Regions from separate parts of the Bacillus sp. D386 genome, predicted to be linked through region 2. Evidence: a T-box and tRNA genes for the amino acid it is inferred to sense, from the RefSeq annotation. Region 2 holds a T-box; the other holds one or more tRNA genes.
The links. The T-box of region 2 lies ahead of ileS (isoleucine--tRNA ligase). A T-box ahead of a tRNA ligase gene usually reads a tRNA of that ligase, here a tRNA-Ile.

Region 1 (8,200 bases), on a different contig from region 2:
AACTCGCTGGCAATCGCAGCATCTTTTTTTGGATTATATAAGTCATTGTCAATTCCATTTAAAATCCCATATAAATCTGAGTCTCTTGCCTGAAGCAATCCATTCAGACGCTCACCGTAATAGTCAGTTTTAATCTCCTCTTTATAAGTAGGGCTGACAGTAGTTATTGCATCTGCATAAACCAGTGCTGATTTCATAAAGTTGACGTTCCCGTCAAATTCCAACTGGTTAAAGTAGTCATCATGAATCCCCAGTACATCATCAAGAAAACTTTTTCCATAAATGCCTTGGAATTGCAAATTATGAATTGTAAATATATTTTTGATGTTTGCTAATTTCGTATTCTGGTGCTGAGTTTTCAATAAGAATGGAATCATTCCCGTATGCCAATCATGTGTATGAATAACATCCGGTAAAAATGGAATATGATAAAGTGCTTCAACAGCCGCTTTACAGAAATAAGCAAAACGTTCACCATCGTCAAATTGCTCATAAAGTTTTGGTCTATGGAAATAATATTCATTATCCATAAAGTAATAAATGACACCATCATATTCAGCTTCAAAAATACCGCAATACTGTCTTCTCCAGCTTAACTGAACTTCAAATTCAGCAATTTTTTTCGCTGAATTAAAAAAATGAGTAGGTATCGTCCCATACTTAGGAAGCAACACTCTTACCTCATGACCTAACTTTTTTAATTCTTTAGGAAGAGAGCCGGCTACGTCAGCCAGCCCTCCAGATTTAGCAAAGGGTACACATTCAGATACTACAAATAATACATTCACGAGTTCATCAACGCTCCTTGTTTTACACCTTTTTGAATAACAATTGGTTGGAATGGAGACCCAATCAGAACTGTTCCATCAGCAATTTCTACATCCTTATCGAGGATTACATAATCGAGTTTGCAATTCTTACCGATTTTTGTTTTTTGCATGATAATGGAATTTTTAATGGAAGTACCTTCATCAATATTAACGGCCCTAAAGATGATACTGTGCTCTACTTCACCTTTTATGATAGAGCCGTTGGCAACCATTGATTGGCTTACATGAGACTTCTCACTATACTTGGATGGCGGCTCATCCTTAACTTTTGTATAGATAGGACATTCCTTCATGAATAACTGACTCCAATTTTCTTCTTTAAGAAGATCTATACTTGATTGAAAATAGGCATTAATAGAATTGATATTCGCCAGATAACCTTCATACTGATAAACACAGATAGCGAAGTCGGAATAATGATCTTCCACAACATCCTTTAAACATTTGTACCCAGTTTGTTTCCGCTCGTCAATTAATTTAACAAGCAGTTCTTTTTTAAGGATGAACATTTCAAGTGATTCTTTATCTTTTTTGATTTCCGTAATATCACATTTGTTTTGTATATGATATTTAAGAACAGCATTAAAATCGATATTGCAAACGGTTTGACTGTTAGCAACAATCACATACTCCTGTTTACTTCTTTCAAGATAGGTCATATGATAAGCAAAGTGATCAAACGCATGAACCTCACCAGATACATCTTCTGTATGAGGCACCGGGAGGAAGAATAGTCCATCTCTTTTTCTATTCAAATCCCAGTTCTTACCTGTTCCCAAATGGTCCATTAACGATCTGAAATGTGCTTGTGGATAAACAGCTACATTAGATATTCCCGAATTAACCATGCTTGAAAGAATAAAATCTATTAAACGGAAACGACCAGCTATTGGTAATGCTGCAACATTCCGACTTTTTGTTAAAATATCCAGTGATTCAAAACTATTCGTGGCATCTATAATACCTAATAGTGATTTACTCATATTTTCAACGCCTTTCACTATATCAAGATAATTTTATAACATTTTCTTCTGTTAACAGTTCAGGATTAACCAATATAACATCTTCATCATCAATAGGTCTGATCACCTGGTTATCCGGTATAACAGCACCTGGAGGAATAATAGCCTTTTCAATATAGACATTCTTTCCGATAACTGCATCTGACATGATTACAGAATCTTTAACATGTGCGTCTTTGCCAATCTGTGCTCCATAGAAAACGACTGATTTTTCCACCTTACCTTCAACTATACATCCTTCGTTAATCAGTGATTCTTTAACCTCTGCTTTGTTAGATAGATATTGTGGTGGTCTGTTCGGATTAACTGAATAAATGCGCCATGAATAGTCATAAAGATTTAATTCACACTCTTCATCCAGTAAATCCATATTAGCTTCCCAATAACTTTTCAGTGTACCAACATCTTTCCAATATCCTTCAAATGGATAAGCATATACCTTTTTATCATCATTTAATAATAAAGGTATGATATCCTTACCAAAATCCCTTGTTGAATCTTCATTTTTAGCATCTTTTATCAAATAGTCTTTTAGAACTTTACGATTAAATATATAGATACCCATAGAGGCTAAATTATTTTTCGGATTTTTCGGTTTCTCTTCAAATTCCATTACAGAATAATCTTCTCTGGTGTTCATGATTCCAAATCTGCTTGCTTCATCCCAAGGAACAGGAATAACAGAGATAGTCGCATCTGCTCCTCTTTCCTCATGGAAGCTCAACATTTTATCATAATCCATTTTGTAAATGTGATCTCCTGAGAGAACAATCACATAATCCGGATCATATTGATCGATATAGTTTAAGTTTTGGTAAACCGCACTTGCTGTACCCGTATACCATCTCATTTCCTTTGAAGCAGAATAGGGAGGTAATACAGTTACTCCGCCATCTTTTAAATCGAGATCCCAGGCACTTCCGTTAGAAAGATAGGAATTAAGCAATAACGGCTGGTATTGCGTTAATACCCCTACCGTATCTATTCCAGAGTTCGTACAGTTACTTAATGTAAAATCTATAATTCTATATTTACCGCCAAATGGGACTGCCGGTTTTGCAACATCAGCTGTCAAAGCCTCAAGCCTTGTTCCTTGTCCTCCTGCCAGTAGCATTGCGACTATTTTTTTCTTTGCCATTTTTATTTAACTCCTTCCGTTTTTTAATGGGACGCAGTACAGTAATTCCAAATGGAGGTACCTTAATCTTTACGTGATATGGTCTCCCATGAAAAGAACCTTCTTCTGCGATGATTTTCTTTTTATTAACATGATCGCTTCCACCATATTGGACAGCATCACTATTTATGACCTCTTTGTACTCCTGTTTATCAGGTACTCCAACTTTATATTCTTCATAAGATATATTTTTGAAATTACACAGTACTATCAATGGATTTCCTTCTCGATCACGACGAATAAATGAGAATATGGACTGATCGGTGTTATGAACATCAATCCACTCAAATCCTTCAGGATAATCATCTAACTCATATAACGGCTTTGACCGTTTGTAAAACTTTAGTAAGTCTGCAAAGAAATGATTTAATGTTTGATGAGAATCATAATTTAGTAGATGCCAATCAACCTGTTCTTTATCCTTCCATTCTGAGAACATCCCCAGCTCTCCACCCATAAATAATAATTTTTTCCCCGGGTGGGTTGTCATAAATCCCATGAGTAATTTCAACTGAGAAAATTTTTCTTCGTAGCTTCCTGGCATTTTATCAAGAAGAGATTTTTTACCGTGGACCACTTCATCATGTGACAAAGGTAAAATAAACCGTTCCGTATAAGCATACATTAAGGAGAATGTTACTTTATTATGAAGATCCTTTCGAGAACACGGATCTGATTCCATGTACTCTAAAATATCGTTCATCCAACCCATATTCCACTTATATGTAAATCCTAAACCTCCCTCACTAGCTGGCTTAGTTACGTTAGGCCAATCAGTTGAGTCTTCAGCCATCATAAGAACTGTAGGATCGGATTCTTTTACAACTTGGTTAAGTTTCTGTAAAAAATCTATAGCATGTGGATTAACGTCACCACTATATGTATTGGGCCAATAAATGATATTTGCGACAGCATCCACTCTAAATCCATCTATGTGAAAATACTTCATCCAATATCTTGCGTTGGATATTAAAAAACTATGAACTTCTGGTTTGCCCAAGTCAAAATTTGCTGTTCCCCATACTGGATTCTCTCTGTGTTTGAGATCAGAGTATTCATAAACAGGTGATCCATCAAACATAAATAAACCATGAGCATCTTTACAATAGTGACCAGGTACCCAATCAAGCAATACACCTATGTTATGCTGATGACATTGATCGATAAAATATTTCAAGTCTTCAGGCCTGCCATATCGGCTTGTTGGTGAATAATAACCTGTACTCTGATAGCCCCATGATCCGTCGAACGGATGTTCAGTTAGTGGCATTAGCTCAATATGTGTAAAGCCCTGTTCAACTACATAGGGGATGAGTTCATCAGCCAGGTCACGGTATGTATAAAATTCCTCAATCTTGCATTCATCGCTCGGTATAGACACTTGGCCTTCCTGGATATGTTTTCTCCATGTTCCTGCATGAATTTCATAAATAAACATGGGGTTCTCATCTTGTTGTTTCTTTGTTTTTTTCTTAAGCCAAGACGCATCATTCCATTTATATGAATCATCTATAGGATATACGACAGATGCCGTATGAGGCCTTATTTCTGAATAGAAGGCATACGGATCACTCTTTAGAGCTATGGCTCCAGATGCTGCTTCAATTTCATATTTGTATATATGTCCGTCCAGGTTTTTATCTACCAGAAGCGTCCAAATACCCTGTTCAGAAACTCTTTTTAATTCATAACCGTTACCATTCCAATTATTAAAAGAACCCACCAAGCGTATCTGACGGGCGTTTGGTGCATATACTGTAAACCTTGTATGTATATCATCATTTACCTTTATCAAATGGGAACCGAACAGTTTATATGCATCATAAAGAGAGCCTTCATGAAACAAATGGACCTGATAGTCTGTTGGGATAGCATTAGGCATATTATCACCCTTTCTCGAATTTTCTCAATATACTAATTAAACTACTTATTCTGTAACTAAATCAAATGCAAAAATTGTTAATTTAGCTCTAAAAAGCTTTTTTTCACTACTTTTTGGAATTAGTAAGATAAATTAACAGGTATCAGTATAATATATCCAAAATATAGTATATAGAAACTTAAATACTATTATTTTTATGTTAAATATTTCATTATATTGAGAAAAATATCAATGAAGTGGTCTACCACTCAAAAACGAGTTAATTAATTAAAATGTTTACTTAATAAAGTTGTGTAAGAAAATATTAAATTATTTGTTTATTATAGTATTTATCTATAGTAAACAAAATATTCTCATAATTCAAGACCAAAAAGGGAACTTAGATACTTTGGCATATAATATATCTTTCAACATAGAACTTTAGGAAATACAATCGAGGAAAGGATGATTGTGTTGAGTTAATTCTTCTGAGGGCTTCTTTATAATCGATTGAGGATTTAAGAATTAGTATATTCTCTATAAGAGAACATTATCCGTGAAATTTTTTAAATACAAACCTTTACAATTACTTTCCATTGTCTCACGGATCTACTGATTAAAGCAAGACTTAAATAAATGATACCCTCTCAGAAAACTATAAGAAGATGTCTATGCGAGCTTCAATTGCTTATTTATGTTGATATATGGATCATATGAAGGTTTATCGTGAGGCATATTTAATAGCAGAATTTAATACTTAATTTAGGTGGAGTGGAGGTTCGAACAGTAAAATTAGTATAGGGCAAAATGAGAAGGGCTTATAGCAATATTTCCCCAATTCCCAAATGGGGAAACAATTCAAGAATTGACTCACACATCTATTCAAATTACAGGTAGAAGTAGATTTTCAATTTGGTTGATATAATCCTTACTAAAGAAATCATAAAATTTTACTTGGTATTCCTCTTAAAAGTACTTGATGATCAGTTCGGCTTTATTCTCGTTCTATTTTAGACTTTAACCGTTATTAGAATTTTACCTTTGCCTTCTTATAAGGCGTTTAGGAGACAATGTATTGACGGACTGAGCTCTTTTGGCAGTTATGTTTTAATTATTAAGATTTCATTTATTAAAATAATATATAAAAAAACCATGTACATCATGTACATGGTTTTTATGACCCCTACGGGATTCGAACCCGTGTTACCGCCGTGAAAGGGCGGTGTCTTAACCGCTTGACCAAGGGGCCAAATGGCGGAGAAGGAGGGATTTGAACCCTCGCGCCGGTTACCCGACCTACACCCTTAGCAGGGGCGCCTCTTCAGCCTCTTGAGTACTTCCCCAAATATGGCTCCGCAGGTAGGATTCGAACCTACGACCGCTCGGTTAACAGCCGAGTGCTCTACCACTGAGCTACTACGGAATAATGGTATATGGGCCTAAATGGACTCGAACCATCGACCTCACGCTTATCAGGCGTGCGCTCTAACCAGCTGAGCTATAGGCCCGAAGTAAAATTTGGAGCGGGTGAAGGGAATCGAACCCTCATCATCAGCTTGGAAGGCTGAGGTTTTACCACTAAACTACACCCGCACTCTATGGGGCGGCTGATGGGAATCGAACCCACGAATGTCGGAACCACAATCCGATGCGTTAACCACTTCGCCACAACCGCCGTGCATTGTCTTTTTAAAGTTATGGTGGCTCAGGACGGAATCGAACCGCCGACACAAGGATTTTCAGTCCTTTGCTCTACCGACTGAGCTACTGAGCCGTTTTGTATCTTTGTATTTCTCTGATGCTGCTCAATGTCTTACTGATGAGCTAACATTTTATAAATGGCGGTCCGGACGGGACTCGAACCCGCGACCTCCTGCGTGACAGGCAGGCATTCTAACCAACTGAACTACCGGACCATTTATTGCGGGGACAGGATTTGAACCTGCGACCTTCGGGTTATGAGCCCGACGAGCTACCAGACTGCTCCACCCCGCGACAATAATAATTTGTTTCCATATACTACAAGGTATTTAAGGTATATATGGCGGAGGAAGAGGGATTCGAACCCCCGCGCGGTTTAACCCGCCTCCCGGTTTTCAAGACCGGTCCCTTCAGCCAGACTTGGGTATTCCTCCATATATAGTGGTGGACCTTGTAGGACTCGAACCTACGACCGGACGGTTATGAGCCGTCTGCTCTAACCAGCTGAGCTAAAGGTCCTATTTGGTAGCGGCGGAGGGGATCGAACCCCCGACCTTACGGGTATGAACCGTACGCTCTAGCCAGCTGAGCTACACCGCCAAATATTGAATCCTATTAAAGTTTATAATGGTGGAGCCTAGCGGGATCGAACCGCTGACCTCCTGCGTGCAAAGCAGGCGCTCTCCCAGCTGAGCTAAGGCCCCATAAGTTTTAGATGGTCGGGAAGACAGGATTCGAACCTGCGACCCCTTGGTCCCAAACCAAGTGCTCTACCAAGCTGAGCTACTTCCCGCAAAAAGATGGCGCGCCCGAGAGGAGTCGAACCCCTAACCTTTTGATCCGTAGTCAAACGCTCTATCCAATTGAGCTACGGGCGCATTTTTTTTGCAAAAAACTAGTGCCGAGGGCCGGTCTCGAACCGGCACGGTAGTCACCTACCGCAGGATTTTAAGTCCTGTGCGTCTGCCAATTCCGCCACCCCGGCATATAACTTGGCATTGGAGCGGAAGACGGGATTCGAACCCGCGACCCCCACCTTGGCAAGGTGGTGTTCTACCACTGAACTACTTCCGCATATAAGTGCGGGTGAAGGGACTTGAACCCCCACGCCGTAAGGCGCCAGATCCTAAGTCTGGTGCGTCTGCCAATTCCGCCACACCCGCATTTTGTAAATGGTGAGCCATGAAGGACTCGAACCTTCGACCCTCTGATTAAAAGTCAGATGCTCTACCGACTGAGCTAATGGCTCGTACTGATGGTGCCGGCAAGAGGACTTGAACCCCCAACCTACTGATTACAAGTCAGTTGCTCTACCAATTGAGCTACACCGGCTTAATAGATTTAAATGCTTTTCTAAGACACTTAATTATTATAACTTATGTTTTTTATAATTTCACCAAGTATTTTTTGGTAATTTTTAATTTTATAATGGTGGAGGATGACGGGATCGAACCGCCGACCCTCTGCTTGTAAGGCAGATGCTCTCCCAGCTGAGCTAATCCTCCATTTTATTGCCTGGCGACGTCCTACTCTCACAGGGACTCGCGTCCCAACTACCATCGGCGCTGAAGAGCTTAACTTCCGTGTTCGGAATGGGAACGGGTGTGGC
Region 2 (8,200 bases):
ACTCATTTCAGGAAGAAAATAGACGTTGAGGATTAGGAAAGGGGTTAAACAATTGAGAAATTTCCGCTTTAGACTATCCTATTATTGGACAAAAGTTTTAGTTAAATTAAAGCTTAAGTCAGATGAAGTGTATTATATTGGCGGCAGTGAGGCTCTTCCACCGCCACTCAGTAAGGAAGAGGAAGAAATATTAATTCATAAACTGCCTGCTGGAGATGAAACAGCAAGATCTATGCTAATTGAACGAAATCTTCGTTTAGTTGTATACATAGCACGTAAATTTGAGAATACAGGTATTAACATTGAAGATTTAATCAGTATTGGCACAATCGGCCTTATTAAAGCAGTAAATACCTTTAATCCTGAAAAGAAAATAAAGCTGGCAACATATGCATCAAGATGTATAGAAAACGAAATTTTAATGTATTTACGACGGAATAGTAAAACACGTTCCGAAGTCTCATTCGATGAACCGCTGAATATTGATTGGGATGGGAATGAATTGCTTTTATCAGATGTATTGGGCACAGATGATGATATCATCACAAAAAACTTAGAGACAAGTATTGATAAAAAACTTTTGGCTAAAGCACTGGAACAATTGAATGATCGGGAAAAGCAGATTATGGAACTAAGATTTGGCTTGGTTGGAGGGGAGGAAAAAACACAAAAGGATGTTGCTGATTTACTGGGGATATCGCAATCCTATATCTCCCGTCTTGAGAAGCGAATTATAAAAAGGCTTAGAAAAGAATTTAATAAAATGGTTTAAGGAAGGTGTAAAAAATATTTAGTCGTATAAAAGCTTTATGAAATCAGGGATTTTTCATTTAGTCACTATACGGAAATAATTTTCATATGCATATAATTCCCTCCCGCGGAGATACTTTACTTTGTACAGCAGCTCCTGCTAGGAGGGAATGGATTGACACGAAACAAAGTAGAAATATGTGGTGTGGATACATCAAAATTACCTGTTTTAAAAAATGATGAAATGCGAGAGTTGTTTAAACAGATGCAATCTGGAGAATCATCATCAGCACGGGAGAAGTTGGTTAACGGTAATCTTAGACTTGTCCTAAGTGTCATTCAGCGCTTTAATAACAGAGGTGAGTATGTTGATGACCTCTTCCAGGTTGGATGCATTGGTTTAATGAAATCGATTGACAACTTTGACTTAAGTCAGAATGTAAAATTTTCTACGTATGCTGTTCCAATGATTATTGGGGAAATTCGCCGTTATTTACGGGATAATAACCCGATTAGGGTTTCCAGATCGTTGAGAGATATTGCATACAAGGCTTTACAGGTCAGAGAGAGACTGATGAGTGAAACATCGAGAGAACCGACATCTGAAGAAATTGCAAAAGCTCTTGATGTTACGTATGAAGAGGTAGTATTCGCACTAGATGCAATCCAGGACCCAGTGTCATTATTTGAACCTATCTACAATGATGGAGGCGATCCAATTTTTGTAATGGATCAGCTCAGTGATGAGAAGAGTAAAGATAGCACATGGATTAATGAGATTGCATTAAAAGATGGCATGCGCAGGTTAAATGAGCGTGAGAAAATGATCCTTAAGAAACGTTTCTTCCAAGGGAAAACGCAAATGGAAGTTGCTGAGGAAATCGGAATTTCACAGGCACAGGTATCCCGCTTGGAAAAAGCGGCTATTCGCCAAATGAATAAAAATATCTAGCTGCTGATTAATGAACTTATAATTAAATATGTATTGCCCTTAAGCTATCCTCATTTGCAGGATAGTTTTTATTTATATTAGGCCAATTTATTATAGCAGAGTCTTCATTCCTATTTAAAAGAGGGGAACTCAAAATTCTTGCATCACCAGCATCTGTTTTTTATGGTTTTGTAGATAGCCAGATATGAAAGAAACTAAATCCTTTTCTTATAACGTTCAAGATTTGATGGATAGGAGGGCGTTCCAGAGAGAAGTTCTTTATTGTTCTTTCCATTCATATAATGCCTGTAACTACAGATCCCGAGTGGAGGAGATAGAGTATGATTAAAATTTCTGAGTTACAAGTCAAAGATATCGTAAATACATTCGACGGAAAACGATTGGGAAATGTTGAAGATATTGAAATTAATCTAAGTACTGGGAAAATAGAAAGTATAACGGTAGCAAACAGTAAAATGCTTTCGTTTTTAAATAAAGAGGAAGACACTGTCATTCCGTGGTATAAAATTAAAATGATTGGAGAAGATGTGATTCTTGTGGAATACAAGGGATACGGAAGTTTTAATGATTAGAAGAAGAAAATTATGCGGGATTGTGATAAAATGAAAGAAAAATCGAGGGGTATTAGCTTGGAACCATTTGTTCAGTTTTCCGAATCATTTATGTCGATAAAAGGTTGGAAGGATTGGCATCCGAATTTATTGGCGGGATTTACTACGAAGAACGGAGGCATCAGCGATTTTCCGTTTCAGTCGATGAATACAGCTTTTCACGTCTTTGATTTAGATGGAAAAGTAATAGAAAACAGGCGTATTCTAGCTGACCAGCTCCATTTTCCTGTTGAAAGATGGGTTGGAGCTGAGCAGACGCATGAAGCGTCTATTTTGAAAATTGACAAAAGTCATGCCGGGCTTGGTGCTATAGATTATAAAACAGCATTAAAAGCAACGGATGGTTTATATACAAAAGAAAGCGGAATATTATTGACGCTTTGTTTTGCAGATTGTGTACCCGTATATTTTATGGCGCCTAACCATCATTTGATTGGGATTGTACATGCAGGCTGGAAGGGGACGGTTGCTGGCATAGGTTCATCTATGATTGATATCTGGAGACAGGATGAAGGTGTTCAGCCTGAAGAGATATATGCTGCAATAGGGCCATCTATTTGCCAAAACTGTTATACGGTCGACAAAAAAGTAATTAACTATTTAGAGGTTATACTAGAAGAACAGACAAAAACCGCTTATAATCAAATTACGGAGAATCAATATCAGCTTGATTTAAAGCTGGCGAATGCTTTAATTCTTCAGAAAGCCGGTATTTTACCAGAGAATATTATGACAACTGGTTTTTGTACAAGTTGTGATGATTCTTACTTTTTTTCTCACCGACGTGATGAGGGGAAAACTGGTCGAATGTTGGGGTTAATCGGCTGGAAGGAGGAGTAGGATATTGGAAGTGACGGAAAACCTGCAAATCATTCATGAAAAAATCGAGAGTGCTGCAAAACGTGCAGGTCGTAATCCACAAGATATACAAATAATTGCTGTTACAAAATATGTTTCAACAAAACGTGCTCTAGAAGCCTATAAAGCCGGAATTAAAAACTTTGGTGAAAACCGCTCGGAAGGATTAATAGCCAAGCAAGAGGGTATAAAAGAACGACCAGTTTGGCATTTTATCGGTTCGCTTCAAACGAGAAAGGTAAAAACGATCATAAATCGTGTGGACGTTCTACATTCTCTTGATCGCTTATCATTGGCTGAAGAAATAGAAAAGAGAGCCACGCGCCCGATTGACTGTTTTGTTCAGATAAATGTAAGCGGAGAAGATACTAAACATGGAATACAGCCTCAGATTGCAATTGAGTTTGTACAACAGCTTGCTGAATTTGAAAAAATTAGGGTAATGGGACTTATGACGATGGCTCCTTTCACAGATGATGAAGAAGAAATACGTACTTGTTTCCGTAAACTCAAAGAATTGCAAGTAGTGATACAAAATATGAAGTTGCCCAATGCCCCATGCACAGAACTCTCAATGGGCATGTCTAATGACTATGAAATCGCCATTGAAGAGGGTGCAACCATGGTTAGAATCGGAACTGCCTTGGTAGGGAATGAATAAAAGAGAGGTGTAAATGATGTCAATCGTATCAAAAATGAAAACGTTCTTTGCACTCGAGGATGAAGAATATGAGTATGAGGAACAATATGTTGAAGAAGAAAAAGTTCCGGCAAAAGTGAATAAACATGATCAGCAGCAAAAACAACAAAATATAGTGAGTCTTCAAAGCATACAGAAATCTTCTAAGTTAGTATTGCTGGAACCAAGAGCGTATGCAGATGCTCAGGAGATTGCCGACCATTTAAAAAATCGCCGTGGGGTTGTTGTGAATTTACAAAGGATTTCACCAGACCAGGCTAGAAGAATTGTTGACTTTTTAAGTGGGACAGTCTATGCAATCGGTGGGGATATTCAGCGTATCGGGTCAAATATATTCTTATGTACCCCTGATAATGTTGATGTTTCAGGTTCCATCTCTGGATATGCTCAAGAAGATGAACTGGAGGATATAAGGTGGTAAGTAAATAATGGATATATTTTTTTATATACTTTATAAAGCAGTAGATATATATTCCTGGGCCTTAATTATTTACATATTAATGTCGTGGTTTCCAAATGCAAGGGATACAGGAATTGGAATGTTTTTAGCACGCATATGTGAGCCGTTTTTGGAACCATTCAGGAGAATTGTACCTTCGCTCGGCATGATTGATATTTCTCCAATTATAGCGATTCTTGTGTTAAATATGGCACGAGTAGGAATCTCCGCGTTGGCAGGCATTTTTTAAGAAGAATGTTAGCTCCCTTTCAAAACAGGGAGCTTTTATATTTTAGCTGGAGGATGTAAATGGATATTTATCAGCATTTTCGTCAGGAAGAAAGAGAATTTATCGATCAGGTGCTTGGATGGATTGATCAAGTGCAGGAGCAATATGCCCCTAAACTGACAGATTTTCTTGACCCCAGAGAATCAGAGATTGTAAGGATGCTAATTGGTACAAATGGAGATGTACATGTTTCCTTTTTTGGAGGAAGCGAAGCGGCCGAGCGGCAAAGAGCGCTCCTCTATCCGGACTATTATGAACCGCAAATCGAGGATTACGAACTGACCATTTATGAATTATTTTATTCTGCAAAATTTACGACACTGAAACATAGGCAGATTCTTGGCACGTTAATGTCTGTTGGCTTAAAGAGAGAAAAATTTGGTGATATATGGATTGAAGGCGAGCGAGTACAATTCGTTGTTGCAAAAGATGTAGCATCCTATCTGGAGATGAATATATCTAAAATGGGCAATGCGGGTGTAAAGTTTCAGGAAATACCTGCTGATCAGGCTATGACTGTTACGGAACAATGGAAGGAATGCCAAGTGACAGTTTCCTCCATGAGAATTGATACGATATTGTCGGCTATCGCCAATATTTCGAGGCAAAAGAGCCAAACACTCGTACAGCAGGGGCGTGTTAAGGTAAACTGGAAACAAGTCGATAATCCATCATATGAAATCAGAGAAAGTGATGTGTTATCCACTCGTGGGATAGGAAGAATGAAGATATTTTCCATTGAAGGAAAAACAAAGAAAGATAAATGGAAAATAAAGTGTGGTATACAAAAATAATCAGGAATTTAGAAGGAATATCACCATTACTGTCGAAAGCATAGTATAATAATTAAGAGAAGAATCAGTATTCGGAGGTGCAGTCTATGCCATTATCACCGCTAGACATACATAACAAGGAATTCGGCAGAGGATTCCGCGGTTACGATGAAGATGAAGTAAATGAGTTTCTTGACCAAATAATTAAAGATTACGAGTTGGTCCTTCGAGATAAGAAAGATCTTGAAGCCAAAGTGGAAGAGTTGGAACAACGCCTTGAGCATTTCTCCAGCATTGAGGAAACGTTGAATAAATCAATCGTCATTGCTCAGGAAGCCGGAGAAGATGTCAAACGAAATTCTCAAAAAGAGGCTAAATTGATTATGAAGGAAGCAGAAAAAAATGCTGACCGAATTGTCAATGAGGCATTATCTAAAGCAAGAAAAATTGCTATTGAAATTGAAGACCTTAAAAAGCAATCTAAAGTATTCAGAATGCGTTTTAAAATGCTTGTTGAAGCCCAGCTTGATTTATTAAACAGTGAAGATTGGGATAAACTTCTTAAATATGACGTGGATGCCACTGAATTTGATATCGACCTGAATGAAGAAGAAATGTAAGGTCTTGACTTTATCGTAAGTTATTGAATATAATATTTTAACAAATCTATTCAAAAAATGTTAAAACGAAGACGGGAACAGTACATCAGATCATACTTTTTGTAGCGAGCCGGGGAAGGTGGGAGTCCGGTAAAAGAATCTGGATGGAAGATCATCCCTGAGTCTGCTTTTGAACCCAGCTTGGCTGGCAGTAAATAGCGGCGAGTCATTCACGTTACGAATACCAAGAGGAATATTGTCAGGCAATATTCTAAAAGGGTGGTACCGCGGAAATATAGCCTTTTCGTCCCTTTACCGGGATGAAAAGGCTTTTTTGTATTTATTTATGAGGAAGTTTAAGGAGTGAATGGAATGGAATTTAAAGACACATTATTGATGCCTAAAACAGAATTTCCAATGCGTGGGAATTTACCAAAAAGAGAACCGGAAGTTCAAGCAGGTTGGGAAGAAAAAAATATTTACAAATTAGTACAGGAGCGTACAAAGGACCTTCCTAAATTTGTGCTGCATGACGGACCTCCTTATGCGAATGGAAACATTCATATCGGGCATGCGATGAATAAAATCTTAAAGGATTTTATTGTTCGCTTTAAATCAATGAATGGTTATAATGCGCCATATGTACCAGGTTGGGATACTCATGGTTTACCAATTGAAACAGCGCTAACTAAAAACAAAAAAGTAAATCGTAAGGAAATGACAATCGCTGACTTCCGTAAACTTTGTGAGGAATATGCTTATACACAAATTGATCAGCAGCGCACTCAATTTAAACGTTTAGGTGTAAGAGGGGACTGGGAAAATCCTTACATCACACTGAAACCTGAATATGAAGCTGAGCAAATCAAAGTTTTCGGTGATATGGCGAAAAAAGGCTATATCTATAAAGGATTAAAACCGGTTTATTGGTCTCCTTCCAGTGAATCTGCACTAGCTGAAGCGGAAATCGAATACCACGACAAGAAATCAGCATCTATCTTTGTTGCATTTGATGTGAAGGACGGCAAAGGAGTAGTGGAAGAGGGAGCGAAGTTCATTATTTGGACAACGACACCTTGGACTATTCCAGCTAACCTTGGAATTGCTGTTCACCCACGCCTTGATTATGTACTTGTGAATGTTGATGGTACAAAATATATTGTGGCTGAAACACTATTGCCTTCCGTTAAAGAAACACTTGGATGGGAGAATGCTGAAGTTGAGAAGACTGTTAAAGGTGCTGAACTGGAATATGTAGTCACTAAACATCCATTGTATGACCGTGACTCACTTGTTATTTTAGGAGAGCATGTAACCACTGATGCAGGTACAGGCTGTGTTCATACTGCGCCAGGACATGGTGAAGATGACTTTATCGTAGGTCAGAAATATAATCTTGGAGTACTCTGCCCAGTGGATGGAAAAGGCCATATGACTTCTGATGCTCCTGGATTTGAAGGATTATTCTATGATAAAGCAAACAAAGAAATCACGGATAAACTCGAGGAAGTCGGTGCTCTGTTAAAACTTGATTTCATTACACACTCTTATCCGCATGATTGGAGAACGAAAAAGCCAACAATTTTCCGTGCAACCGATCAATGGTTTGCTTCTGTTGATGATATCCGTGAAGACCTATTGCAGCAGATCAAAGAAACTAAATGGGTACCTGCATGGGGTGAAACGAGATTATTTAACATGATTCGTGATCGTGGAGACTGGTGTATTTCCCGTCAGCGTGCATGGGGCGTACCGATTCCGGTGTTTTATGCAGAAAATGGTGAAGCAATCATTACAGATGAAACGATTAAGCATGTATCTGATTTATTCCGACAATACGGTTCCACTGTTTGGTTTGAGAAAGACGCAAAAGATCTTCTCCCAGAAGGCTTTACACATGAAGGCAGCCCGAATGGCTTATTTACGAAAGAAACAGATATTATGGACGTATGGTTTGATTCTGGTTCCTCCCATCAATCAGTTCTTGAAGCAAGAGAAGATTTGAGAAGACCAGCTGACCTTTACCTCGAGGGTTCAGACCAATATCGTGGATGGTTTAACTCCTCTTTGATCACGTCAGTTGCTGTTACTGGTAAAGCTCCTTACAAGGAAGTATTAAGCCACGGATTTACACTTGATGGAGAAGGCCGTAAAATGAGTAAATCCCTAGGAAACACAATTGACCCATTAAAAGTTATCAATCAAATGGGTGCAGATATTCTGCGTCTT

Region 1: it encodes a tRNA-Ile, which carries the amino acid that the T-box ahead of ileS (isoleucine--tRNA ligase) is inferred to sense. The anticodon was not compared.

The regions. Positions count from the first base shown of each region.
Region 1 covers NZ_VEMV01000007.1:249-8,448, reverse strand. The annotation lists gene glgA (glycogen synthase GlgA) at 1-788, opposite strand, end outside; gene FHY45_RS18790 (GlgC family sugar phosphate nucleotidyltransferase) at 785-1,813, opposite strand; gene FHY45_RS18785 (glucose-1-phosphate adenylyltransferase) at 1,836-2,990, opposite strand; gene glgB (1,4-alpha-glucan branching protein GlgB) at 2,932-4,911, opposite strand; tRNA gene FHY45_RS18775 (tRNA-Glu) at 6,068-6,139, opposite strand; tRNA gene FHY45_RS18770 (tRNA-Ser) at 6,143-6,233, opposite strand; tRNA gene FHY45_RS18765 (tRNA-Asn) at 6,239-6,313, opposite strand; tRNA gene FHY45_RS18760 (tRNA-Ile) at 6,325-6,398, opposite strand; tRNA gene FHY45_RS18755 (tRNA-Gly) at 6,410-6,483, opposite strand; tRNA gene FHY45_RS18750 (tRNA-His) at 6,490-6,565, opposite strand; tRNA gene FHY45_RS18745 (tRNA-Phe) at 6,589-6,664, opposite strand; tRNA gene FHY45_RS18740 (tRNA-Asp) at 6,730-6,806, opposite strand; tRNA gene FHY45_RS18735 (tRNA-Met) at 6,812-6,885, opposite strand; tRNA gene FHY45_RS18730 (tRNA-Ser) at 6,933-7,025, opposite strand; tRNA gene FHY45_RS18725 (tRNA-Ile) at 7,034-7,110, opposite strand; tRNA gene FHY45_RS18720 (tRNA-Met) at 7,115-7,191, opposite strand; tRNA gene FHY45_RS18715 (tRNA-Ala) at 7,220-7,295, opposite strand; tRNA gene FHY45_RS18710 (tRNA-Pro) at 7,308-7,384, opposite strand; tRNA gene FHY45_RS18705 (tRNA-Arg) at 7,393-7,469, opposite strand; tRNA gene FHY45_RS18700 (tRNA-Leu) at 7,491-7,576, opposite strand; tRNA gene FHY45_RS18695 (tRNA-Gly) at 7,591-7,665, opposite strand; tRNA gene FHY45_RS18690 (tRNA-Leu) at 7,673-7,754, opposite strand; tRNA gene FHY45_RS18685 (tRNA-Lys) at 7,765-7,840, opposite strand; tRNA gene FHY45_RS18680 (tRNA-Thr) at 7,848-7,923, opposite strand; tRNA gene FHY45_RS18675 (tRNA-Val) at 8,021-8,096, opposite strand; rRNA gene rrf (5S ribosomal RNA) at 8,105-8,200, opposite strand, start outside.
Region 2 covers NZ_VEMV01000001.1:439,953-448,152, reverse strand. The annotation lists gene sigE (RNA polymerase sporulation sigma factor SigE) at 53-772, shown strand; gene sigG (RNA polymerase sporulation sigma factor SigG) at 926-1,702, shown strand; gene FHY45_RS02135 (YlmC/YmxH family sporulation protein) at 2,023-2,274, shown strand; gene pgeF (peptidoglycan editing factor PgeF) at 2,305-3,153, shown strand; gene FHY45_RS02125 (YggS family pyridoxal phosphate-dependent enzyme) at 3,158-3,832, shown strand; gene FHY45_RS02120 (cell division protein SepF) at 3,849-4,292, shown strand; gene FHY45_RS02115 (YggT family protein) at 4,300-4,560, shown strand; gene FHY45_RS02110 (YlmH family RNA-binding protein) at 4,620-5,393, shown strand; gene FHY45_RS02105 (DivIVA domain-containing protein) at 5,480-5,992, shown strand; T-box leader at 6,052-6,286, shown strand; gene ileS (isoleucine--tRNA ligase) at 6,344-8,200, shown strand, end outside.